One region of the Bradyrhizobium sp. SZCCHNS30572 genome, then DNA from elsewhere that is predicted to be linked to it. Evidence: predicted binding sites of a transcription regulator. Region 1 holds the regulator's gene; each other region holds the start of a gene.
What was found. Region 1 encodes LexA, which represses DNA repair genes until DNA is damaged. Its sites were predicted from a motif close to TGTTCNNNNTGTGTTCNG; they were not measured.
Positions count from the first base shown of each region.

Region 1 (8,102 bases):
CCAACCATGGCGGCCGCCAGCTCGACCATGGCCGCGGAGCCATGCATGTGCTGCCGGAGATCGTCGCCGCCGTGAAGAGCCGGGCAAAGATCATGGTCGACGGCGGCTTCTGCCGCGGCACCGACATCGTCAAGGCGATCGCCTCCGGCGCCGACCTCGTCGGCATCGGCCGGCTGCAATGCTGGGCGCTCGCCGCGGCCGGCGAGGACGGCATCCTGCGCATGCTCGAGCTGCTGGAGGACGAGGTCATCCGCACGCTCGGCCTGCTCGGCGTCACCTCGTTCGCGGAGCTGAACGCGTCCTATCTGCATCCGGCGGCCGCCACCAACCCGCCGAGCGTGGTCAGCGCGTTTCCGCTGGTCGACATCGAGCCCTACCGGTATTGAGGAGGCGCCGCTTCCGTCCCACGCAAGGCATCGTCGACCCGCCCCATGCCCGCCTCCGCTCTCCGCCCCGGCGTCGCCGACGCGCTGCTGTTCGATCTCGGCCGCGTCGTCATCGACATTGATTTCGTCCAGGTGGTCTCGCGCTGGGCAGCGCATGCCGGCTGTCCGCCGGAGCGCGTCGCCGCGCGCTTCGTGCGCGACGAGATCTATCACGGGCACGAGCGCGGCACCGTCTCCGATGCCGCGTTCTTCGCCAACCTGCGCCGGCAACTCGGCATCGACATCACCGACGCGCAGTTTCTCGAGGGCTGGAACGCGATCTTCGTCGGCCCGATGCCGGGCATCGCCCCGCTGCTTGCACGCGCGGCTTCGAGACTGCCGCTCTATGCCTTCTCCAACACCAACAAGCCGCACATCGATCACTTCTCGCCGCGCTATGCCGACCTGCTTGGTCACTTTCGCGAGATCTTCCTGTCGTCGTCGATCGGCCTGCGAAAGCCGGATGCCGAGGCGTATGATCACGTCGTGCAGGCGATCGGCGTGCCCGCCGAGCGCATCGTATTCTTCGACGATCTCGCTGAAAACATCGACGGCGCGCGGACGAGCGGGCTGCAGGCGGTGCTGGTGCGCTCGACGGCCGACATCGCCGCGGCGCTGGAGGCGCTCGGGATCTGATCGCGTCGCGCAAGAGTGCGTCATGGCCAGCGGCGTAACGTTCTGAAAGGCTGCGCTCGCAATGACGGTGCCCACTCGTGCAAAATTGTTCTCGCGACACGATGTGCCCGAGCTTTGCTGCTCTCATTTCACCCTCCTCCAATCGGAGGGCGCAGGGAATGCCGGGCTGCAGGCCGCAACCCATGGCCCGCCTGCAGAAAAAAAGCAGGCGGCAGTCACCACAGGTCCAGCCGACATCCGGCATTCCCTGCGCGATGGTCTTCACGCTTATACGCGATCTCCCCGGTGCTCGGCTTGTTGGCCACCGTCGCCGACGGGATCATCAGCACCCGCCGGCTTGGCATCAGCTTCGGGATGCCAGGACCACGCGACTTCACGTCCGCGCCATGCCGTTCGTCCGCGCGCCATCAGGGCACGCTGCGACACGTCGCGGCCACCGCATCCCGCGCTCCACGTCCGTGACGATCGCGAAGCGCCCCTCCTGTCGAGCACGGGACCAAATCAGCATAGCAGCTTTTTCCGAAAAAGCGAATCTTAAATGCGACCGCCGGCAACGGCGCCATCCGGCCCGTCTCCCGCCACATCCGCTGGTCGCAGACGAGCCGGCGCCTAAGCGCATCGGCATCGGCGGCGAGATCGTCAAGATCGCGCCGTGCTCGATGACCATCGTCGGCACGCTCGCCGATTGGTCGCAATGGACCGGCGTGACCTTCGATCGCTCGGGTGAGATCGAGGTCCCCGGTGCTCTCGTGCCCGTGCTCGCGGCGGTCGAGCACGACCATGCCGCCTATGTCGAGCCGAATGTCTGGATTCGGCATCCGCTCTGACGCGGTGCAGGTCGTCCGCGCGACGATCAACGCGCCGGCACGACGCGCTCGTTGAGAAATCCGATCACCACGTCGAACGCCTGCCGTTCGATTCCGCTCCATCAGGATCATGTGCGTGCCCTGCCCGATCTCGACCAGGCGCTTGTATGGCGCGCTCACGAGGCGAACGAACAGGTCGTGCGCCATCCCGAAGCGGACATCCACATCCCATTCCGCCGCGAGCACGAGCACCGGGCAGTCGATCGTGCTGGGATCGTAGATCGGCTGGTCCACGGTCCAATGCTCGTCCATGTGGCGCGCGCAGATCGAGGGCGTCGCGGCAGCGCATATGACGATCGCCTATGACCGGCGCGGATTTGGTGAGACGGTCGCCTATGAGGAAGCTCATTCTCCGGTCGAGGACCTGCTCGCCGTCGTCGACGCGCTCGCGCCGGGGCGGCCGGCGACGCTGATTGCCTGCTCGCAAGGAGGCCGCATCGCGCTCGACTTCGCGCCTCGCCATCCGTCACGTATGGCATCGCTGGTGCTGATCGCACCTTCGATCAGCGGCGCGCCGGAGCCGGTCTATCCACCGGAGATCAAGGCGCTAACGGCGTCGTTGGCCGCTGCCGAGGCCGCACAGGATTGGGATCGGGTCAGCGCTATCAAGACGCATCTGTGGGTCGACGGTCCCTTGCAGCGCGAGGGACGCATCTCCGGCGAGCCGCGCGAGACGTTCCTGAAGAAGAACGCCGCCGCACTCCGCGCGCCGCCAACCGGCGCGACTCTCGATATGGCACCAGCCTTCCCGCGCCTCGCGGAGATCGTCGCGCCATCGCTCGTCATCCGGGGGGACTTGGACTTTCCTCACATCCAGCAGCGAAGCAGGCTGCTCGCCGCAACAATGCCGAACGGGTCAGGACATGAGCTGGCCGGAACGGCGCACCTGCCGAGCCTGGAACGTCCGCAGGAGGTCATGCGGTTGATTGCAGACTTTCTCGCGCGATCGTGAGGCAGCGGCCCGGAAACGGCCCACAGCAGACGGTCAGAACGCAGGGAGCGGCCTAGGCCCTTGGCCGCGCCGTGCGCGTTCGGTTAGAAGGCGATTCATTCGATCTGCCGTCTCCGTCCGAAGGAAATCCCATGGCCCTGATGCCGGTGTCTGATGCGTTGTCCGCCGTGCTCGCCGGCGCCGAGCCGCTGGCCGAGGAGCAGGTCGGGCTGGACGAAGCGTTTCACCGCATCCTGGCGCGGGACCTCGCGGCGCTGCGGACGCAGCCGCCCGAGGCAATGTCGGCGATGGACGGCTATGCCGTGCGCGCGGCGGACGCCGCCCAGGCCAAGGCGCGGCTGAAGGTCATCGGCGAGGTTGCGGCAGGGCGGCCGTTCGATCGCGTGGTTGGACCCGGCGAGGCGGCGCGGATCTTCACCGGTGGCGTTGTTCCGGAGGGCGCGGACGCGGTGGTGATCCAGGAGGACACGATCGCCGAAGACGGCCACGTCGTGATCACCGAGGCCGCGATCAAGGGCCGGCATATCCGGCCGGCGGGCGTCGACTTTCACCAGGGCATGGTGCTGCTGAAGTCCGGGCGCCGGCTCAGCGACCGCGACCTGTCGCTGGCGGCCAGCATGAATCATCCGGCGCTGCCGGTGCGGCGCCGGCCGAAGGTGGCGCTGCTCGCCACCGGCGACGAGCTGGTGATGCCGGGCTCGACGCCCGGCCCGGGCCAGATCGTCTATTCCAACGGCTACGCCTTGCGGGCGCTGGTGCGCAACGAGGGCGGGACCCCGATCGATCTGGGCATCGCCGCGGATACGATGCAGGCGACGATCGCCGGCATCCGCCGGGCCCGCGAGGCCAAGGCCGACATCCTGATCACGACCGGCGGCGCCTCGGTCGGCGATCACGACCTCGTCAAGCAGGCGCTCGAAGCCGAGGGCGTCGAGATGGCGTTCTGGAAGATCGCGATGCGGCCGGGCAAGCCGATGATGCACGGACGGCTCGGCGACATCAGGGTGATCGGACTGCCCGGCAATCCGGTGTCGTCCTATGTCTGCGCCATCCTGTTCCTGGTGCCGCTGATTCGGCGGCTGCTCGGCCGTGACGAGGCCGTGATGCCGCGCGAGACCGCCCTGCTCGGCCGCGAACTGGGGCCGAACGATTCGCGCGAGGACTATCTGCGGGCACAGCTCGAAGAGCGCGCCGACGGCACGCTGGTCGCGACCCCGGTGAGCCAGCAGGATTCGTCGCTGCTCGGCAATCTCGCGCTCTCGCAGGCTGTGGTGATCCGGCCGGCGTTTGCGCCGAAGGCGCCTGCGGGCAGCCCGTGCGAGATCCTGCGCCTGCCGAACTGAGCCGCTTCCCCGGTAAAGCCCGGTCTGTTCATCATATTTTTAGGATTGCGGAACACACATCGAACATATAGTGTCCGTTCATGATTTGTTTTTAGTATGTTGCGGGCGACGCGATGACGGTCCGACTCCAGGGCGCTCTCAGCCGGTTTGTGCGCGAGGCGCAGCTCCTGGACTCGGACGACAACAAACCGGGGACCAGGTCGAGATGCTGACGCGCAAACAGTACGAACTTCTGCGGTTCATCAACGAGCGGCTCAAGGAAGCCGGCGTGCCGCCGTCCTTCGACGAGATGAAGGATGCGCTCGATCTGCGCTCGAAGTCCGGCATTCATCGCCTGATCACGGCGCTCGAGGAGCGCGGCTTCATCCGCCGGCTGCCCAACCGCGCCCGCGCGATCGAGGTGATCAAGCTGCCCGAGCTGTCACAGGCCGCCAACAACCGCCGCGGCTTCACCCCATCGGTGATCGAGGGCAATCTCGGCAAGGTGCGCACCAGCACTCCCGCGCTGGACGATGGCGAGCGCCCCGTCGCAGTGCCGGTGATGGGCCGCATCGCCGCCGGTACTCCGATCGAGGCGCTACAGACGCGCAGCCACACCATCAGCGTGCCTGCCGACATGCTCGGCAACGGCGATCACTATGCGCTTGAGGTGCGCGGCGACTCCATGGTCGATGCCGGCATCCTCGACGGCGACATGGCGCTGATCCAACGCAACGAGACCGCCGACACCGGCGACATCGTGGTGGCGCTGATCGACGATGAGGAAGCGACGTTGAAGCGCTTCCGCCGCCGCGGCGCATCGATCGCGCTGGAGCCGGCCAACACCGCCTACGAGGTACGCATCCTGCCGCCGAACCGGGTGAAGATCCAAGGCAAGCTGGTCGGGCTGTACCGCAAGTACTGATCGCGAATGGGATCGGTCGATGGGCGGCGGGCGCACGCGCTTTCGCCGCCGATCGGAGGCTGCCCAGCAAAATACGTCACGCGCGAATGCACCTCATGATGTGCAGCGCGGCATGCTCAAACGCTTGTGATCGGCCGCGGGCACACGCGATGCAGATCAGCGCAGAATTGCCGCGAAGCGCGCGCTAACATCACCATCGATGTCCACTCTGATAGAGGCCTGCGCCTGTCCGGGGGGAGCGTGGGTCGGCTATCTCTCAACGAGGAGCGATCCGATGTGTGACTACAGCCTCCATGCGGTTGCGTCCCGTCCCGCCAAGGTCGGCGAGACGTTGATCTCGATGACCTTCCGTGGCACCGCCACCCGCGGCTTCGCGCTGGAGAGCGAGCCGACCGTCGCAGTCTGCATGCTGCCCGGCACCGAGTTGGCCTTCGCCGAGGACGTCCGCTACGACAGCCGCTGGCTCTGGACCCGGACGATCCGCGAGCGCGTCGCAAAGTTCAACAGCATCGAGACTCACATTCCCGATCGCCATCACGACGCGATCGAATTCGCCGATGGCCGCCACGTGCTGGTGACCCAGCTCTGCGAGGGCCAGCGCGTCACCGTGCTGCAATTGCCGGTCAGCAAGCAGCCGGCGGAGCGACGCCCGGACATCGCCGAGGACGTGCCGCCTTCGCAGGCCACACCGATTCGCCGCATCAGCATCACCTGAGGGGTCTCCGCATCGGCATTTCTCTCGGTCGTGAGCGAGCTTTCGACCGTGGGAGATTTGGGTTCTGCAAGCGCAAAGTCCTCTCGGGCGAACCTTACGCCCCGGCATCGCATCGGATAGGAACGACATCCCTCGGCCGCCATGATGTGCCGGGGGAGCCTGCCGCCGTGGTCAACAAGATCGATTGGAACAAGGCCGCCGGGATCACCGAGCCCGGCTGCAATATGCTTGTGTTCGGATGGCTGACAGTCACGGCTGACGACATCGCCATCTGGCAACGCTATCCGCGCGCTGCGTTCACGCTGGCCGAAAGCCCCTCGCTGTTCGATGGACTTGGCAACATGGACCTGGCGACACCGAGTATCATCTCGGCACGTTCGAGCTGCCCGGCACTCAGTCTTCCTCGCCCTGCTCCGTCTCCGGCGGCGTCGCGTCCTGAGGCCGCACGGCCGGCGCGCGCGGCGTCAGCGTCGTGTCGAACTCGCCGGCCTCGGCGGGCGCCGGCCACCATGGGCGGTCGGTGCCGCCGGCGCGCGCCGGCGTGACGGCGAAGCTCCTGCCCCGCTGCACCAGCATCAAGGCGCCCTGCTGCCGCAGCCGCTCGCGATCGATGACGGCCGCCGCGCAGGATGACGGCGCGGCGCGCGCGGTGACGATGAGCGCAGCACGGGCGCAATCATCGGCGAGCGCCTCGGCGCGCAGGGTCACGGCGGCGAAGCGGCCATCGGCCATCGCGACCACGCAGCCCGCCTCGTCGCAGGAGACGCCATCGGCGAGCGATGAATCCGCCGGCAGCCGGGCATCGGCGTCGGCCGCGAGCCACTCCTTGGTGGCGAACACGTCCTTGCCGGTGCGCATCACATGCAGGCGCCCGTCACGGCCGCGCACCGCCACCGCGCGCCCATCGCCGGCGATCAGCACGTCGGGCAGCGGCGTCGCGGCGGCCCACGCGGTGGCCACCACGAGCCCCACGGCGCCCGACCACCGCAGCGGGGTGCGCAGCAGGCCGATCAGGATGACACCGAGGCTGGCCAGGATCAGTGGACCGATGCCGAAGGCCGGGATGCGTCCGACCGCGCCGGGCAGCGCTGCCACCCAGCGCGTCACCGCGATCATCCAGTCGATGCCGAGGCCCATCAGGGTCCACCAGGGACCGTCGAGCCCGAACGGCGCCGCCACGAGGCCCATCAGGCCGGCCGGCATCACCAGCGCCGAGACGACCGGCATCGCCGCGAGATTCGCGAGCACGCCATAGGGCGTGACGCGATGGAAATGGAAGGCGGCATAGGGCGTGGTCGCGAGCCCCGCGATCAGCGAGGCCAGCAACAGCATCGCAAGCTCGCGGCCGCCCCACAGCGCGATGCGCTGCGTCGTGGAGCTGTCCGGCGTCGCAAACAGTCTGGGCAGCCCGAACTGCACCAGCGCGACCAGGCCGAGCGTCGCCGCGAACGACATCTGGAAGCTCGGATGCACCAGCGCTTCGGGAGCTGCGACCAGCACGATCAACGCGGCGACCGCGAGCGTACGGAAGGTGACGGCGCGGCGGTCGACCATGACCGCGATCAGCACCACGGCCGTCATGAAGAACGACCTTTGGGTCGCGACCTCCGCGCCTGAGAGCAACAGATAGAACGCCGCCGCGACCAGCGCTGCGGCCGCCGCCCATTTCTTGATCGGGTGGCTGATGGTGAGGCCGGGGATCAGCGCCAGCAGCGCGCGCACGGCGAAGAACACGACACCGGCGACGACCGCCATGTGATAGCCGGAGATCGACAGCACGTGGCCGAGACCGGAGACGAACATCGCGTCGTTGACATCGGGCGTGATGGCGTCGCGCCGGCCGGTCAGCAGCGCGGTGGCGATGGCGCGTTCGTCGCCCGACAGGCGGCCGCGGATGCGTGCGTCGATCGCATCGCGCAGACCCTGCATGGCCGCCGCATAGCCCAGGCCGAAGCCGGCGGCCTGCGGCGGCGTCGCCGTCGTGATCGCGCCCATCACGAAGCCGGAGGCGCCGATGCCCTGGAAGAACATGTCGCGCGCGAAGTCGTAGGATCCCGGCCGCACCGGGGCCATCGGCGGCAGCAGCCGCGCCTTGAGCTGCACGAAGCTGCCGACCTCGGGCGCCGCGCCCTTGCGCACCGCGAGCCTGACACGCGCGATGGTGACGGCGTTGCGCGGGCTCTCCATCGACGTCACCCGCAGCACGATGCGGTCGCTGCGCTCGCGGATGTCGCGCGCCTCGACGAAGCCGGACAGCGCCA
Region 1 covers NZ_JAUESY010000002.1:339,654-347,755, reverse strand. Annotated here, with positions in the region: gene QX048_RS06575 (alpha-hydroxy acid oxidase) at 1-386, shown strand, start outside; gene QX048_RS06570 (HAD family phosphatase) at 432-1,061, shown strand; gene QX048_RS06565 (hypothetical protein) at 1,469-2,179, opposite strand; gene QX048_RS06560 (alpha/beta hydrolase) at 2,178-2,879, shown strand; gene glp (gephyrin-like molybdotransferase Glp) at 3,011-4,222, shown strand; gene lexA (transcriptional repressor LexA) at 4,428-5,126, shown strand; gene QX048_RS06545 (hypothetical protein) at 5,401-5,841, shown strand; gene QX048_RS06540 (ComEC/Rec2 family competence protein) at 6,235-8,102, opposite strand, start outside.

Region 2 (8,102 bases), on a different contig from region 1:
TTGCGGCGTGGGCGCCCGAAACGCCTGCCATGCCAGATGGCCCAAATCGAGATGCTCACGCGCAAGCTCTACGCCGGCAATGGCCCGACCGGCGAGTCGCCCGGCCGGGGCATCGGATAGCGGGACATCGACATGCCGCAATACGATCTTCGTCGCGATCTCCGCGTGATGGCGCAGATAGTCCAAGAGCCAGATCAGCACCAACTGGTCGTTCGGACGGGTCCCCATCCACAGCTCGACGCTATCGCAACGGTCGACAAGTTCGAGAAAACTCTGACTCCGCCCGCCGACCGCCATGAAGTCGCCACGCGAGGCGAAATCCAACCAATGCCCGCGCTTCGGTCGCGCGGCGCGCTGGACGAGATAAGCCGATAACTCGGCATCTGATGGCAACGATCCCCATACGAAACGATGGAGAATTGGCACCACCAGGTCGGCAAAGCCGCCTCTCCGAAGCGCTCCGGCGCTGGGATCATCGGCCGCTAGAATCAAACGCGTCATGCTGTTGGCTCCGGCACGACCTGATTGGCTCAAGACGCTATCAACACGCTCGCGATCGGCTCCCGGCGCCCAGGACTGGTGTCGGAAATGTCGGTGCCGCCGCGCGGATCCGGTCCGCTCGCCCGCGCACGCGCTTTCGACTATTCGCGCTGAAGATCGTATCCGGCGCTCGGAATTCAGGCTCACTGCATTCGATCATGCAGCAACCCCAGATTTCGGCAGAACACCACACATCTGCAAACGGGCGCCGGAGCGTCGGCAACGCAACGTCCACGGCACCCGCTGCCGTCTTACCTCTACTCCTCCGCCGGCTCCTCGCCGTCGGCGTCGGCGTCGCGCTCGGCGTTGCCGGCCAGGATCTGCTCGGCGATCAGGCCGGAGTTCTGGCGGATCGCGGCTTCGATCTTGGCGGTCATGTCCGGATTGGCCTTGAGGAACGATTTCGAATTCTCACGTCCCTGCCCGAGACGCTGGCTATCGTAGGAGAACCAGGCGCCGGACTTCTCGACGATGCCGGCCTTGACGCCGAGATCGAGGATCTCGCCCATCTTGGAGACGCCCTCGCCATACATGATGTCGAACTCGACCTGCTTGAACGGCGGCGCCAGCTTGTTCTTCACCACCTTCACACGGGTGGAATTGCCGATCACCTCGTCACGCTCCTTGATCGCGCCGATGCGGCGGATGTCGAGGCGGACCGAAGCATAGAACTTCAGCGCATTGCCGCCGGTGGTGGTCTCCGGCGAGCCGTACATCACACCGATCTTCATGCGGATCTGGTTGATGAAGATCACCATCGTGTTGGACTTGTTGATCGAGGCCGTCAGCTTGCGCAGAGCCTGGCTCATCAGGCGGGCCTGCAGGCCCGGCAGCGACTCGCCCATCTCGCCTTCGAGTTCGGCCTTCGGCACCAGCGCCGCCACGGAGTCGACCACCAGCACGTCGACCGCACCGGAACGCACCAGGGTGTCGCAGATCTCCAGCGCCTGCTCACCCGTATCCGGCTGCGAGATCAGAAGCTCGTCGATGTTCACGCCGAGCTTGCGCGCATACACCGGATCGAGCGCATGCTCGGCATCGATGAAGGCGCAGATGCCGCCCTTCTTCTGCGCTTCCGCCACCGTGTGCAGCGCCAGCGTGGTCTTGCCCGAGGATTCCGGCCCGTAGATCTCGACGATGCGGCCCTTCGGCAGACCGCCGATGCCGAGCGCGATGTCGAGCCCAAGCGAGCCGCTGGACACCGTATCGACATCCATCGAACGGTCGTTCTTGCCCAGCTTCATCACCGAGCCCTTGCCGAACTGACGCTCGATCTGGGACAGCGCAGCGGAGAGCGCCTTACTCTTATCCATGGAGGAACCTTCGACGATACGCAGGGCGGTGGCGGACATTGGCGCTCCTTATGGCGGGGATTCGCGGGATGGACAAACGGTTAACGAGGTCGGCCAGCAATCTTGAGGTGAATGTACTCTATCCGTTCTTTGTTCGCAATATGTTCTTCTCGACATTCACACCTCTCTTTCACAAACCCCTGACAACCCGCGGGAGACACGCCTGCCGCTCGAAGGCCGAGGGCCGGCGCGCGGTGCACCGAGCACCAGCGAGGGAGCGCTGCCCGATCAGCGCGCCCGGAAGCGAAGTACGGCATGCGGGATGCTGGATGACGGCGACTGCGAAGGGATCCCGATTCCAGCTGGAGGCGGAAGCCATGCGCGCGAGCGGCGCAGCCGCCGACCGGCGATCACGCGGATTAAAACCAAACTGTCCGAGCGCTCCAACCTCATCTCCCGCACCAGCGGCAGACGCCGACCCAACTATAAATTGTTATTGTCGTCTCGGCCGTGTCCCATCATCCTGCTGGTCCTTCTCTGTGAGCCTCGCAGACTGCTTCCAATTTTCGGAACCAGCATGACCGGATCCAACAACGAACAGACCCTCACGCTGTGGCGCCCTGTCGGCCCAAAGGAGCTTGCCTTGATCGAGGCGTCGGGCATGCGTGCGTTTCCGCCGCGCCTTCCGGAGCAGCCGATCTTCTACCCGGTGCTGACCGAGGACTATGCCGTGAAGATCGCACGGGACTGGAACGTGCCGGCGAGCGGCGCCGGCCACGTGCTGCGCTTTGCGATCCTGCGAGGCTTCATCGACACCTACGAGGTGCGCGAGGCCGGCGGCCGCAAGCATCGCGAGTACTGGATTCCCAGCGAAGACCTCGCCGACTTCAACGCCGCAATCGTTGGACCGATCGTGCTTGTCAGGTCTTTTCCTTGAAACTACCAACTCCTACACGCGTGCGTAGATCGCACATTCCGTGGTTCTCCTGAGAGGAACGAAGTTCCATCGCCTCTTCTGCTTTTGTTCGGCTCGTCGTGCGTGCAGGCGCACGATTTCGATGCAGACGCGCAGCCGCGCGCAAGCGGCGGCCGGCCATCAGGTTCCGCATCACGTGGCGTGCAAGCACTCGACGGCCACCATATGACGGACGACAGATGAAGCGACGAACCTCGGACGCCCCCGTGTCGGACCCTGCCCAAGGATGCGTTAGCGCGCCATTGGCGCGGCTCCTCATGCCGGCCCGAGGAATGGCCCGGAAAAAACCCGCGTGATCCGCATCACGCGCGCCGGCGCTCACGACATCTTCAAGCCACAAACCATTGTCATAAACTTTGGGTTGCGTTATAGAATCGTGGTTGTCGTACGTCTGAGCAGATTTTTGATCAGCCCCGGATTTGTTTGTTCGTTGCGATGATGGTCGCCGCACATCCTCTAGTGTATCGCCTTTGGTGTGCCGTCGACCGATCCCTTGCAGCCTGCCAGCTCCGACACTTGCAGGCTCCGTCACACGTAGGCGCACGGCCCTGAAACCATCCGCGCCGAAAGAAAGCCCCGGACGACGTCCGGGGCTTTCGACGTTGATAGCTCCGCTCGGGATGCATCTCCCTCCGTCATTGTCGTGATGTCGGGGAACGGATCGCGTGCGTTGCGCTTCATATTGGCGATGACAACAAATGACGTGACGTGCCCGTCCTGCAGGGCCGGCCTTCAAAGGATCGAGCTTCACTCGCAGCAAGACGCCGCGGGAGAGAGGCGTTGTCCGGCCTGCGATGAACTCTTGGAAATGGTCGACGGCGCGACGCAGATCGCCTACCGACTGACAGTCGTGCCGGAACGGATCTTCGACCACAGCCAGGTGCGCGTCCCACGGCGGCCGATCGAGATTGCAACCTTGATCTGACGCAAGGCACGCCTACAGATTTCGCACTAATTTAATCGTGTCACTGCCGAACTGCCCTCGCTGGGAAGCTACGACGTTGACGCCGAGCCTCGGACCGCAGCGGTCCGAGGCTCATTCGTTGGCCCGCGATTCGTCCGGTTGCGCCGCACATCACCAACGGCAATCAGCCTAACCGAAGCGATCAGCGCGACCGACCGTATTTTACCGGAATTGATCCGAGTGGGTTTTGCGCTTCCATTTGTGGTGCGTACATCAAACCCAGCGGCCTGGGGCGGTCAGGGCTCACCGGTTTTGGCAATGCCGCTCTATTTCTTTCGTATCCGCAACGGCCACTTCTCAGGCGCGTCCGAGTATGGGACCGAGTGCGCCGACCGCAATGCAGCCTGGAAAGAGATGACCACCGTCTGTGCCGACATGGCCAGCAGCATCTCGCGCAAGCTCGCCGAAAACTCCGAATGGCAGATGGAGCTGCTCGACGAGGCAAGGCAGCCGGTCTTCCGCATCCGGATCGTCGCCGAGTCGCTGGATCAGGCCTGACGGCTCGCCACACCTCTTGTGGATCGTCGCAGGCGAAAGACGCAACCTAAGATTGCAGTCAACGAGGTTGACTGCGCGTCATTTCGGCAGCCGAACTTGATCGAGATCAAAATGCCTGTCTGCATCTTGGCAGACATTTAAATTTGTATGGGTAATCTGATCTTCAAATGTCCGCGAACGGGGATGAACGTGCAGCATTGGCTGGAAGAGCCGAAGCCGGGCGATCCCACGTGCTCCTATGAAACCGTGGTCTGCAAGGCCTGCACGCGGCTTCATTTCATCAATCGCGATACACGCAAGCTTCTTGGCGAAAAGGAATGAGGCGCTCGCGGCAATCGTTCAATCGGCGCTGGGAAGCCGTCGCATCGTGAACTCGATGGCCCCATCGGGAAGCTCGCGCCAGCTTTCGACCGCGCTCATGTAGCCGGCCTTGGGATAGCGGGTCAGATAGTCACGGGCCTTGGCGCGCGCTTGCTCGCGCGGCAGCGTGAACGTGTCGCGAACGTAGCCGTCGCGAGCCCCCACGGCGCCCTTCTGGCGCCGGGCCGCCATCCGGCTGGCAATGTCCCGGGGGCGCATCCCCATCGACGAACTCCAACGCGCTGCCACACCGTCAATATAGACGGGGCCGCGAGGAATCCGAGTCCGCAATCGGCAAATGGGCCCCGAAGGGTCAGAGCCCGCCCGACCCGAGCGCGATAAATCTCAGTTGGTGCTGCCGACAGCCTTCGGCTTCTTGGCCGCGGTGGTCTTCATGGCAGGCGCCGCCTTGGGCTGCTCCGCCGCCCGGACGTTGCCCCAGGGATCGGTGCTCGTCTTGGCGTCCGGAATCTTGCGCATGGTGTCCCTGTAGGCCTGCTCCCGCGCCGCTTCGGCCTCTTTCTCCTCGGGCGACTTGGAGGGACCGTCGGCGAGAAGGTTGATGTTGGGCATCTGCGCCATTGCGGGCACCGCCCAGCCGGCCAGCACGGCGACCGCCATCGTCACGATCAGCTTCTTCATTGGTTACTCCCCGGTATAGGCGCCTTATACCATCGCTTCGCCATGCGCCAAGCCCGCGGCACTGTGCCGGAACGGTGGAGCGCAGGTCGGGATGTTCACGGCCGCATCGTCTGCGCGCACCTCCCGTCTGTTCCACGGCAGGCCATCATCATAGTTTTCCAACTCCGGCCTTTTCAAGCCGCCGCTCTGCGGCAACATTCCGGCAGCTCCGCCGATCGCGGCGAGGCAAGTCGATGCCAAGACACGTCGATGACACGATCATGGAAGGACCTCCGCGCGTGCCGAACGAGACCCTGAACTTCACCACCGACGACGCGAGGCGCATCCTCGATGACGTGTTCGCGCCCTGGATCAAGGATCTTGGCTTGATCGTCGAGGACATCGCGCCGTCTCCGCAGGGCGAAGCCGGCGCCATCCTGCGCATGCCGTTTTCGCCGCGGCTCTGCCGCGACAATGGCGTCGTCTGCGGCCAGGCGCTGATGGCTTTTGCCGATACCGCGATGGTGATCGGGATGGTCACCGCCAGCGGCGGCTACCGGCCGATGACCACTGTCGACCAGACCACGCATTTCATGCGCGCCATTGCCTCCGCCGACGTGATGGCCGATGCGCGCGTGGTGCGGATGGGCCGCACCATGAGCTTCGGCCGGGTCACACTGACCAGCGCCGGCGATGGCAAGCCAGTGGCCATGGTGTCGAGCGCCTTCGCGATGCTCTGATCCGCGGCCTGGCCGGGTTAACGAAACGTGAAGGCGAGGGCCCGGGCTTCGCACGCCGGATTCATCTGATCGAAACGCGAGCCTGATTTATTTTAGGTGCTTTTGACGCGAAAGGTGACGCCGTCCGGCACCGGAATACAGGCCATGAGCGAGACGAGTGACAAGCGCATTGCACCGAGGCATCGGGTGCTGAAGCAGGGCAGGCTGGCATTCGACGGCGGCGGCGCGGTCGATTGCATGGTCCGCAACATGTCCGACACCGGCGCCAGGGTCGAGGTGGTCAGTCCGGTCGGTCTGCCCGAAGCCTTCACGCTGGTGATCCCGGCCGACAAATTCACGCGGCGCTGCCACGCAGTCTGGAGCCACGACAAGCGGATCGGCGTGGCATTCGACTGATAGCGGCGCGGCGGGCTAGACCCACCGCAGGCGCCATCGCCACAACACCACCAACAGGCCGGCCAGCACCCCGGCCGCGAGCAGGGAGCCGGCGGCGAACCGTCCGCCCGGACGATCAATCGTCCGTGACCACAGCGAGGGCCCTTCGCCATCGCGCGCCAGCCGAAACGCCACGACGCTGTCGCCGAGCGACGTTCCCGCCTCCGAATGGCCGCCGGCTGCGGTCACCACGAATTGCTCGCCCTTCCATTCATAGGTCATCGGATTGGCGACGCCCGGCGCGGGCAACCGGCCCTGCCAGAGCTCCTGACCTGAGACAGCATCAAAGGCGCGCAGATAGGCGTCCATTGCGCCGGTGAAGACGAGGCCGCCGGCTGTGACCACGACGCCGTTGACGAGCGGCGTGCCCCATTTGAACGCCAGCCCGAGCGGTGCGCGATCCTCGGTGGTACCGACGGTCGAGCGCCACAGGATCTTGCCGGCCTTGAGATCGACCGCGACCATTTCGCCCCATGGCGGCCGGTTGCACAACAGGCCGAGCTTGGACATGGCGACCACCCGCGTCACCGCGAACGGCGACCCGCGCTGCAGCCCGACATCGACACCACGCGGCGGCGTCATCCCGTCAGCTTCCGCACGCGGGATCAGCCGGACGATGTGGATGGCACGGCTGACATTGGCGTAGAGGATCTGATGGACGGGATCGAACGCCGCCCCGCCCCAGTTCACGCCGCCGCCGGTCATCGGAAACAGCAACGTGCCCTGGATCGTGGGCGGCGTGTACAAACCCTCATTGCGCAATGGCGCGAGCTGATCGTCGCAGGAGGAATCCAGGACGCGCGGCACGGCCCTGAAAATATCATCCGCTGCGAAGCGCTGATCGAGCAGCGGCGGCACATGGGTCGGGAATGGCTGCGTCGGTGATAGAACCTCACCCTCGGCGGCGCCTTGCGGCACTGCGCGCTCCTCCACCGGCCAGACCGGCGCGCCGGTGTCGCGGTCGAGCACGAACACGAAGCCCTGCTTGGTCGGCTGTATGACGACGTCACGCGCCCCCTGCCCGGCATCGATTAGGGCCAACGTCGGCTGCGCCGGCAGATCGTAATCCCAGACGTCGTGGTGCGTGGTCTGAAACGACCAGGCCAGTTCGCCGCTTTCAATCCGCAAAGCGACCACGGAATCGGCATGCCGGTTGTCACCCGGACGCGCACCGCCGAAGAAATCCGGACTGGGCGACGAGGTCGGAAGGAAGACGAGGCCGCGCGTCTCGTCGACCGACATCGGCGCCCAGACGTTCGCATGTCCCGCCGCGATGCCGTCATGGATCAACGGATCGAAACTCCAACGCAGCGCGCCGGTGCGCGCATCGAAACCGCGGACCGTGCCTTTGGGCGCATCGACCCGCACATTGTCGCCGATCGATGAGCCGACCACCACGACACCCCCGCCCACCACCGGCGCCGAGGTGATCTGGAACTCGCCCGGCCATAGCAGATCCTTGGAAATGTCGATCCGCGCTTCGCCGTCCGATCCAAAGCCGGCGCAGGGCTGTCCCGTTTGCGCGTCGAGGGCGATCAGGCGAGCATCGACCGTGCCCATGAACAGCCTGCTGCGGCATGCCGCGCCGGCCGGCGCCCGCTCGTCCACCCAATGGGCAACGCCGCGGCAGGCATAGCGATTGGCCGGGCGCCGCCCGTCACCGACCTTGGGATCGA
Region 2 covers NZ_JAUESY010000011.1:193,313-201,414, reverse strand. Annotated here, with positions in the region: gene QX048_RS29970 (DUF1835 domain-containing protein) at 1-501, opposite strand, end outside; gene recA (recombinase RecA) at 798-1,892, opposite strand; gene QX048_RS29960 (hypothetical protein) at 2,476-2,769, shown strand; gene QX048_RS29955 (DUF6894 family protein) at 4,031-4,270, shown strand; gene QX048_RS29950 (hypothetical protein) at 4,454-4,591, shown strand; gene QX048_RS29945 (hypothetical protein) at 4,610-4,855, opposite strand; gene QX048_RS29940 (hypothetical protein) at 4,976-5,272, opposite strand; gene QX048_RS29935 (PaaI family thioesterase) at 5,533-5,991, shown strand; gene QX048_RS29930 (PilZ domain-containing protein) at 6,136-6,387, shown strand; gene QX048_RS29925 (pyrroloquinoline quinone-dependent dehydrogenase) at 6,403-8,102, opposite strand, start outside.
Region 2: a site for LexA is predicted at 1,984-2,001, ahead of recA (recombinase RecA). Genes of this name have one in related genera too.

Region 3 (8,102 bases), on a different contig from region 1:
CATCCTGGCGACGCAGCGCCCGTCGGTCGACGTCATCACCGGCACCATCAAGGCGAACTTCCCGACCCGCATCTCCTTCCAGGTCACGTCCAAGATCGACAGCCGCACCATTCTCGGCGAGATGGGCGCCGAGCAACTGCTCGGCCAGGGCGACATGCTCTACATGGCCGGCGGCGGCCGCATCAGCCGCGTGCACGGCCCGTTCTGCTCCGACGAGGAGGTCGAGAAGGTCGTCAAGCACCTGAAGGCACAGGGCTCGCCGGAATATCTCGAGGCGGTCACCGCCGAGGAGCCGAGCGAGGAGGATGGCGCCGTGTTCGATGCCACCGGCATGGGCGGCGGTGGCGGCGGCGACGACCTGTTCTCCCAGGCGGTCGCCGTGGTCAAGCGCGACCGCAAGGCCTCCACCAGCTACATTCAACGCCGGCTGCAGATCGGCTATAACAAGGCCGCTTCGCTGATGGAGCGGATGGAACAGGAAGGCATCGTCGGCCAGGCCAACCACGCCGGCAAGCGCGAGATCCTGGTGCCCGAGGAGGAAGGCGGGTTCTGACGGCCCCGATGGCCGCAGAAACGCCGCTTCAGTGCCCGATCTTCACGCGATTACGATCACGCTGCCCGGCCGAACCGGGATAGAACGCGTAAAACCTCAGGACGTCGTTTTGAAAAGCTCCTTGTTGAACAGCACGTTTTCGTATCACGCAGCTTGGCGCGGGCGCCGGATCGGCGCTTGGCTGGTCGCCTGCGCCGTGACGATATGCTCTGTCGCCGGTGCGTCCGGTCACGCCGCCGCGCAGGGCACGCCGGCTCCGAAATCAGGCCCGAAGAGCGGCTCCCAGCTCAGCGCCTCCGACCAGCAGCGGGCCGGCCAGAGCCCCTCGACCACCCAGACGGCCCCGCCAAACCCGGTCATTCCCGATCCCCGGCGCAACGTGCCGGCCAGCATCTTCACCTCGTTCGACGCCAACCAGAAGGCGCAGGCGGCCAAGGTCAGCGCCTATCTGTCGTCGCTGCAGACCCTGGTCGGGAACTTCGTCCAGGTCGGCCCGGACGGCAGCAAGACCAAGGGCGATTTCTACATCCAGAAGCCGGGCAAGGTCCGCTTCGAATACGAGCCGCCGACGCCGATCGACATCATCGCCGACGGCTCTTCCTTGGTGGTGCGCGACCGCAAGCTCGCGACCCAGGACGTCTATCCGCTGTCGCAGACGCCGCTGCGTTATCTGCTGTCCGACCGCATCGACCTGTTGAAGGACACCAACGTGATCGCGGTCGCCGCCGACGACCTTTACGTCACGATCACGATCGAGGAGAAGCAGGCCCTGATCGGCACCAGCCGGCTGATGCTGATGCTCGGCGCCAAGGACGGCCAGCTCAAGCAGTGGACCGTGACCGATCCGCAGGGCTACGACACCACGATTGCCGTCTACAATCTGGATACGACCAAGAAGCTCGATCCGGCGATGTTCAAGATCGACTTCACGGCCTATCCGAGCACGCCGCCGGGCTGACGCCGCCTCTCGCGCTCGCTCAGCGCGATTCGAGCCCGCGCACCTTCCATTGCGCTTCTGACAGTGCGAGCTTCTCGAAGCGCTTGCGCGCCTCTTCGAGGTCATCGGCCGGAAGCGCGTCGCAGCCGGGCCGGTCGCGCAGGATCATCGACGTCGTCGCCCAGCTGAGCCGCGCGGCCTTGCAGGCCAGCAGCAGGTCCGTGATGCGGTCCTCCTCCAGCAGCGATTCGATCGTCTCGATGGTGACGACGCAGAGCAGCGCCAGCGCTGCTATCACGGCAGGGAAATCGCCGGTGGCGCAGAAGCGGTTGACGGCGGAGTCGCCGAGCTTGCCGGTCCGGCTAAGGGCGGCAACCTCGGCCTTGACCTGCTGATAATCCCAGATCGCGCGCATTGCCGCGCCGGGCGAGCGGGTCGGCGTCGCCTGCAGAGTGGCGCGGGTCGCCGGCGGCGCGGCCTTGATGAAGCGGGCGCGGGCGCCCTCGCTGGCCGCGGCGACGAAGGCCCGCGACAGCTTGGCCGGCAGGTCGGTGCGCAGCGCCAGCTTCTCGGCGAGATCCTCGTCGCGCTCGGCGATCTTGAACAGGCTGCGATAGCCGTCCTCGGACAGCCGGGCGGAAAGATTCTGCGCCAGCGCCATGCGCACCGCCGGAAAGCCGCGCGCGATCAGCTGCGTCGTGAGGCCGTCGCCGATGCCCCTGCGGCTGGCGATCGCAACGAGATGCGCCGGACTGCCGGTGCGGATGAACTCGGCGAGGTCGCGCTCGGTCAGCACCGCCGCCTTGGCCAGCATCGGCCCGGCGACGCGCAATTCGGGGTGAACGGCGAGCATCCGCGCCGTCGCGTAAGGCGCGCGCTCGACGCCGGCGAGCGCCATGCTCAGCTCGGCCAGCAGCTCGGTCGCGACCTGCGGCATCAGCCGGGCGAACATCTGATCGTAGAGATCGAGCTGCTCGGCCGAGGCCGGCCGCGGACCGGCCAGGAACAGGCTGGTGGTCCGGCGCAGCATGTCGGTGGCGAGCTCGGACACCGTCCGCGCATCACCGGGGGGCGTCTTGGCGGTCGGAGCTGCCGCAGGCGCTGGAGGCATCGCACGTCCCTCGTTGGGCGCCTCCCTCGGCTGTGACGGAGGCGCGGGTCGATCTTCAATTGAGGAAGAATGCGAAGGCCGGACTAAAGGGGCGTTAAGCGCAGCGGACGGAGCTGAAACCCCACGCGGCTGTCGTTAATGGATTGCGGCAGAGCGCGGCAACAACAGTGTTCCCGTATTGTTCTTGCGAACGATGCCGGCTTCCGCTAGCCTCCTTGTCCGGGAGGGGCATCATGGTCCAGCGCGTTTCCACCGTCGCCTTCGAGGGGATCGAGGCCCGCGCGGTCGACGTGCAGGTCCAGGTCGCGCCCGGCCTGCCGGCCTTCGCCATCGTTGGCCTGCCGGACAAGGCGGTGTCGGAAGCCCGCGAGCGGGTGCGCTCGGCGCTGATCGCCTCGGGCCTCGCGTTGCCGGCGCGGCGGATCACGGTGAATCTCGCGCCGGCCGACGTGCCCAAGGAAGGCAGCCATTACGATCTGCCGATCGCGCTCGGCCTGATGGCCGCGATCGGCGCCATTCCGCCGGATGCGCTCGGCGGCTTCACGGTGCTCGGCGAGCTCGGGCTCGACGGCTCGATTGCGCCGGTCGCCGGCGTGCTGCCGGCGGCGATCGGCGCCAATGCGCGCGAGGAAGGATTGATCTGCCCGGCCGCCTGCGGCGCCGAAGCGGCCTGGGCGAGCCCGGACCTTCAGATCATCGCGGCGACGTCGCTGATCCAGATCGCCAACCATTTCAAGGGCACGCAGGTGCTGTCGCGGCCGCAGCCGAAGATCCAGGAGGCACCCGCCAGCCTGCTCGACCTGCGCGACATCAAGGGCCAGGAGAGCGGCAAGCGCGCGCTGGAGATCGCGGCCGCCGGCGGGCATCATCTGCTGATGATCGGCTCGCCCGGCGCCGGCAAGTCGATGCTGGCGGCGCGGCTGCCGTCGATCCTGCCGCCGCTGTCGCCGGCAGAGCTCTTGGAAGTTTCGATGATCGCCTCGGTCGCCGGCGAGATCGAGGGCGGCGCGCTGACGTCGCGCCGGCCGTTCCGCAGCCCGCATCATTCCGCCAGCATGGCGGCGCTGACCGGCGGCGGCCTGCGCGCCCGCCCCGGCGAGATCTCGCTGGCGCATCAGGGCGTGCTGTTCCTCGACGAGCTGCCGGAGTTCGATCCGCGCGTGCTGGATTCGCTGCGCCAGCCGCTCGAGAACGGCGAGGTCTCGATCTCGCGCGCCAACCACCGCGTCACCTACCCTGCCCGCTTCATGCTGGTCGCCGCGATGAATCCGTGCCGTTGCGGCAACGCGTTCGAGCCCGGCTATGCCTGCAAGCGCGGCCGCATCGACCGCTGCACGTCCGACTACCAGATGCGCATCTCCGGCCCGCTGATGGACCGCATCGACCTGCGCATCGAGGTCCCCGCCGTCACCGCCGCCGACCTCATCCTGCCGCCCGCCAAGGAAGGCTCGGCCGAGGTGGCCGCCCGCGTCGCCGCCGCGCGCGACCTGCAGCGCGCCCGCTATGCCAAAGCCGGCCTGCCGCACATCCGGACCAACGCCGAGGCCCCCGCCGCCGTGCTCGACGAAATCGCCAGGCTCGACGCGCCCGGCCAGAAGCTGCTGCGCGAAGCCGCCGAGACGATGCGGCTGTCGGCGCGCGGCTATCACCGCGTGCTGCGCGTGGCGCGGACGCTCGCCGATCTCGACCACACTGATGCGATCGGCCGGCTGCATCTGGCCGAGGCGCTGTCGTATCGCGCGCTGGCGGAGGACAATCGCCACGCGGCGTAAGGGCGCCCCCTCCCCCTCAACACTCTGGTAACGACTTCTCTTTACGCTCCGACAACCATAAGGCCCGCGTTCCGTCATTAGGCCTGCCGCGTCGGTGCGTATCATGTTGCGTTTCAAGGTCCTTGTCTCGGCCGTGCCGCTGATCGCGGCCGCGGTCATCGCCAGACTCGAATTGGCGCCCTCCCCGCAGCCCTGCATTGCCGTCGGTGCCGACAGCATCTCGCTCGGCTCGGCGCCGTTTACCGCCGATCTCCATGTCGACTTCACCGATGACCCGGCGCTCGCCACCGTTCGCGTGGCGCTGGCCGACAGTCCGGAGACGGCCGATTTCGTCGTGGTCGACGATGTGCTCGCCAAGGAGGATCGTGGCTGCGGCATGACTGCCGCGACCGCGGTCGTCGCGATCGCCGCCGATCCGCATCCTGGCGCGCTCCGGATCCATCTCGCCAAGGACAGTGCAGCAGATGCTCACGCCGCCGCGCTCATCGTCTCGGCCCGCGGCCACGACTCACCGCCCGCCGATCCGGTTCTGTGAGTCGGGCTAACGCCCGGTTCACCATCTCAGCACGGCTTCATCGCGCGTGCATGACCTTTCAAAGTCTCAGCAATACCGACGCCGCATGGTGCGGGCCGGCCATGACATTGGGATCGAAATCGTCGGGGGTGATCGAGATGGGACGGATTTTTCACGTCAGGCTGCGCCTGCGCCGGTTCACGCGCCGTCACCGCACCATCTTCGCCATCCTGCGCTCGCTGATGATCTTCTCCGCCGGCTTCGGCGGCGCGTACGGCTTCATCAAGGCCAGCATCTCCGAGAACTCCGGCTATAACCCGCACACGTTCGCGATCGGCGCCAGCTTCCTGTTCGCGCTCGCCTGCGTCGGCCTGGCCACGCTCAGCATGCGGCTGCGCTTCGTCGCCAGGAAGATGCACAAGATTGCGCTCCACAACGAGGTGCTGGCCGACCGGAACTGGGAGCTGCAGGAAGCCGAGCAGCGCGCCCGCAATCTGTTCGAGCAGCAGGGCGATCTCATCGTCATGCGCGCGCACGGCGGCAGCATCATCTTCGTCAACGACGCCTATTGCCGGATGGCGGGCCTCGATCGCGACAACCTGCTCGGCAGCGCGTTCACTTTCGAGCTGATCGAGCAGGGCGACAGCGCGCTGGAGCCGAACGGCACGCGCGTCCACGACCAGCGCATCGAGAGCGCGATCGGGCCGCGCTGGATCGCGTGGCGCGAGGCGCTGGTGCGTTCCGACGCCGGCCAGCCCGCCGTGCTGCAATGTGTCGGCCGCGACGTCACCGACCGCACCGAGACCGAGCGGGCGCTGGCGGACGCGCGCGATCAGGCCAATGCCGCGAACCGCGCCAAGTCGCGGTTCCTGGCGATGGCCAGCCATGAGATCCGCACGCCGCTGAACGGCATCCTCGGCATGAGCGGACTCTTGCTCGAAACGCAGCTGACGCCGGAACAGACGACCTACGCCAAGGCGGTCCGCACCTCGGGTGAGGCCTTGATGTCGCTGATCGACGAGCTGCTCGACTATTCCAAGATCGAGGCCGGCAAGCTGGCGCTCGAGGCGCAGCCGTTCTCGCTGGCGGCGCTGATCGAGGAGATCACCGAGCTGCTGGCGCCACGGGCGCAGGCCAAGCAACTGGAGATCGCGGCCTATCTCGACGAGCGGCTGCCGACCTGGGTGACGGGCGACGCCGCGCGGCTGCGCCAGGTGCTGCTCAACCTCGCCGGCAACGCCATCAAGTTCACCGCGACGGGCGGCGTTGCCCTGATCGCCGAGCCCGGCATCTGGCCGAACGAGATCAGCTTCCAGGTGTGCGACACCGGCATCGGCATCGCAGCCGACGCGCAGGAGCGGATCTTCCGCGAATTCGAACAGGCCGACGACAGCGTGGCGCGCAGCTTCGGCGGCACCGGGCTTGGCCTTGCGATCTCGGACCGGATCGTCAAGCGGATGGGCGGCCGCATCGCGCTGCAGAGCGCGCTCGGCGCCGGCTCGACCTTCGAGGTGTCGGTGCCGCTGCCGCCGGCGCTGGAGCGCGGCGAGCAGAACAGCTTCCGCGGCCCCGATCTCGCAGGACGGTCGATCATGCTGGTCGCGCCGGCCGGGCTGCAGGCCGAGCTGATCGAGCGGCGCTTGCAGAACTGGGGCGCGCAGACCTGCCTGGTCGCCGAGGCCGAGGTGGCGGAGGCCCTGCTGCCCGAACGCGCCTGGCACGCCGTGCTGGTCGACGACAGCATCGGCGGCGATGTATCGCTGCGTGTGGGCGGGGTCGCGCAACGTCATACGACGCGGCTGATCGTGCTGGTGACACCGGCGAGCCGCCACGAGCTGGCGCCGGGGGCGCCATTCAACGGCTATCTCGTCAAGCCGCTGCGGGCCGCATCGCTCGCCGCGCGCGTGAGCTTCGACACCGACGGCACGGTCATGGCCGACGATCCGATCCCGACCATCGCGCCGCCGATCGCGGCCCAGGCCGGCACGGGACTGTCCATCCTGGTCGCCGAGGACAACGACATCAACGCACTGCTGATGCGCTCGCTGCTGAGCAAGCTCGGCCACCACGCCGACATCGCCGTGCATGGCGAAGCCGCGCTGGACTCCTGGCTCGCGGCGCGCTCGGCCGGCGCGCCCTATGATCTGATCCTGATGGACGTGCAGATGCCGAAGCTCGACGGCATTGCCGCCGCCAGGCGCATTCGCGCCATCGAGGCCAGCGAGCCCGGCGGCCGCACCCCGATCCTGGCGCTCACGGCCAATGCTCTGGTCGAGGACCGTTACGCCTGCTTCGAGGCGGGCATGGATGGGTTCCTGGTCAAGCCGATCGATCGCGACAAGCTCGACGAGGCGCTGGCGAATCTGGCGGCGGCGCGACAGGTGCCAGCGTAGGTCATTAGTTGGAGCGGATCAGCTCGCGCCGCGCTCGCGGGCCCCGCTCACAACCGCCTCAGCGCCACCGTCTCGATCTCGTGATCCGCGCCCTTCTTCAGGATCAAGGTCGCACGCGGCCGTGTCGGGAGGATGTTGTCCTCGAGATTGGCCAGGTTGGTGCGCTCCCAGATCGCGATCGCGGTGGCGATGGCCTCCTCGTCCGACAGCAGCGCGTAGCGGTTGAAGTAGGACCGCGGATCATGGAACGCCGTGTCGCGCAGCGACAGGAAGCGCTTGACGTACCATTTGCGCAGGATCGCCTCGTCGGCGTCGATGTAGACCGAGAAGTCGAAGAAGTCGGAGACGACCGGCACGGCCTGGCCATCGCGCGGCAGCGGTCCGGTCTGCAGCACGTTGACGCCTTCGACGATGAGGATGTCCGGCTGGTCGATCTCGGCCCACTGATTGGGGACGATGTCGTAACTCAGATGGGAATACACCGGTGCGCGCACGGGATGGCGGCCGGCCTTGATGTCGGAGAGAAAACCGAGCAGCCGCGGCAGGTCATAGCTTTCCGGAAAGCCCTTCTTCTGCATCAGGCCCTGCCGCTCCAGCACCGCGTTCGGATACAGGAAGCCGTCGGTGGTGATGAGATCGACCTTGGGCCGCGGCGACCAGCGGGTCAGCAACGCCTGCAGCACGCGCGCAGTGGTGGACTTGCCGACCGCCACCGAGCCGGCGACGCCGATGATGTAGGGCATCTTGCGGTCGCGGATGCCGAGAAACTGGCGCTGCGCGTAGTACAGCCGCTGCGCCGCATCGACATACATCGACAGCAAT
Region 3 covers NZ_JAUESY010000004.1:575,564-583,665, reverse strand. Annotated here, with positions in the region: gene QX048_RS13870 (DNA translocase FtsK) at 1-553, shown strand, start outside; gene QX048_RS13865 (outer membrane lipoprotein carrier protein LolA) at 750-1,511, shown strand; gene QX048_RS13860 (DUF2336 domain-containing protein) at 1,531-2,601, opposite strand; gene QX048_RS13855 (YifB family Mg chelatase-like AAA ATPase) at 2,835-4,373, shown strand; gene QX048_RS13850 (hypothetical protein) at 4,477-4,908, shown strand; gene QX048_RS13845 (PAS domain-containing hybrid sensor histidine kinase/response regulator) at 5,046-7,280, shown strand; gene coaA (type I pantothenate kinase) at 7,328-8,102, opposite strand, start outside.
Region 3: a site for LexA is predicted at 2,770-2,787, ahead of QX048_RS13855 (YifB family Mg chelatase-like AAA ATPase). Genes of this name have one in related genera too.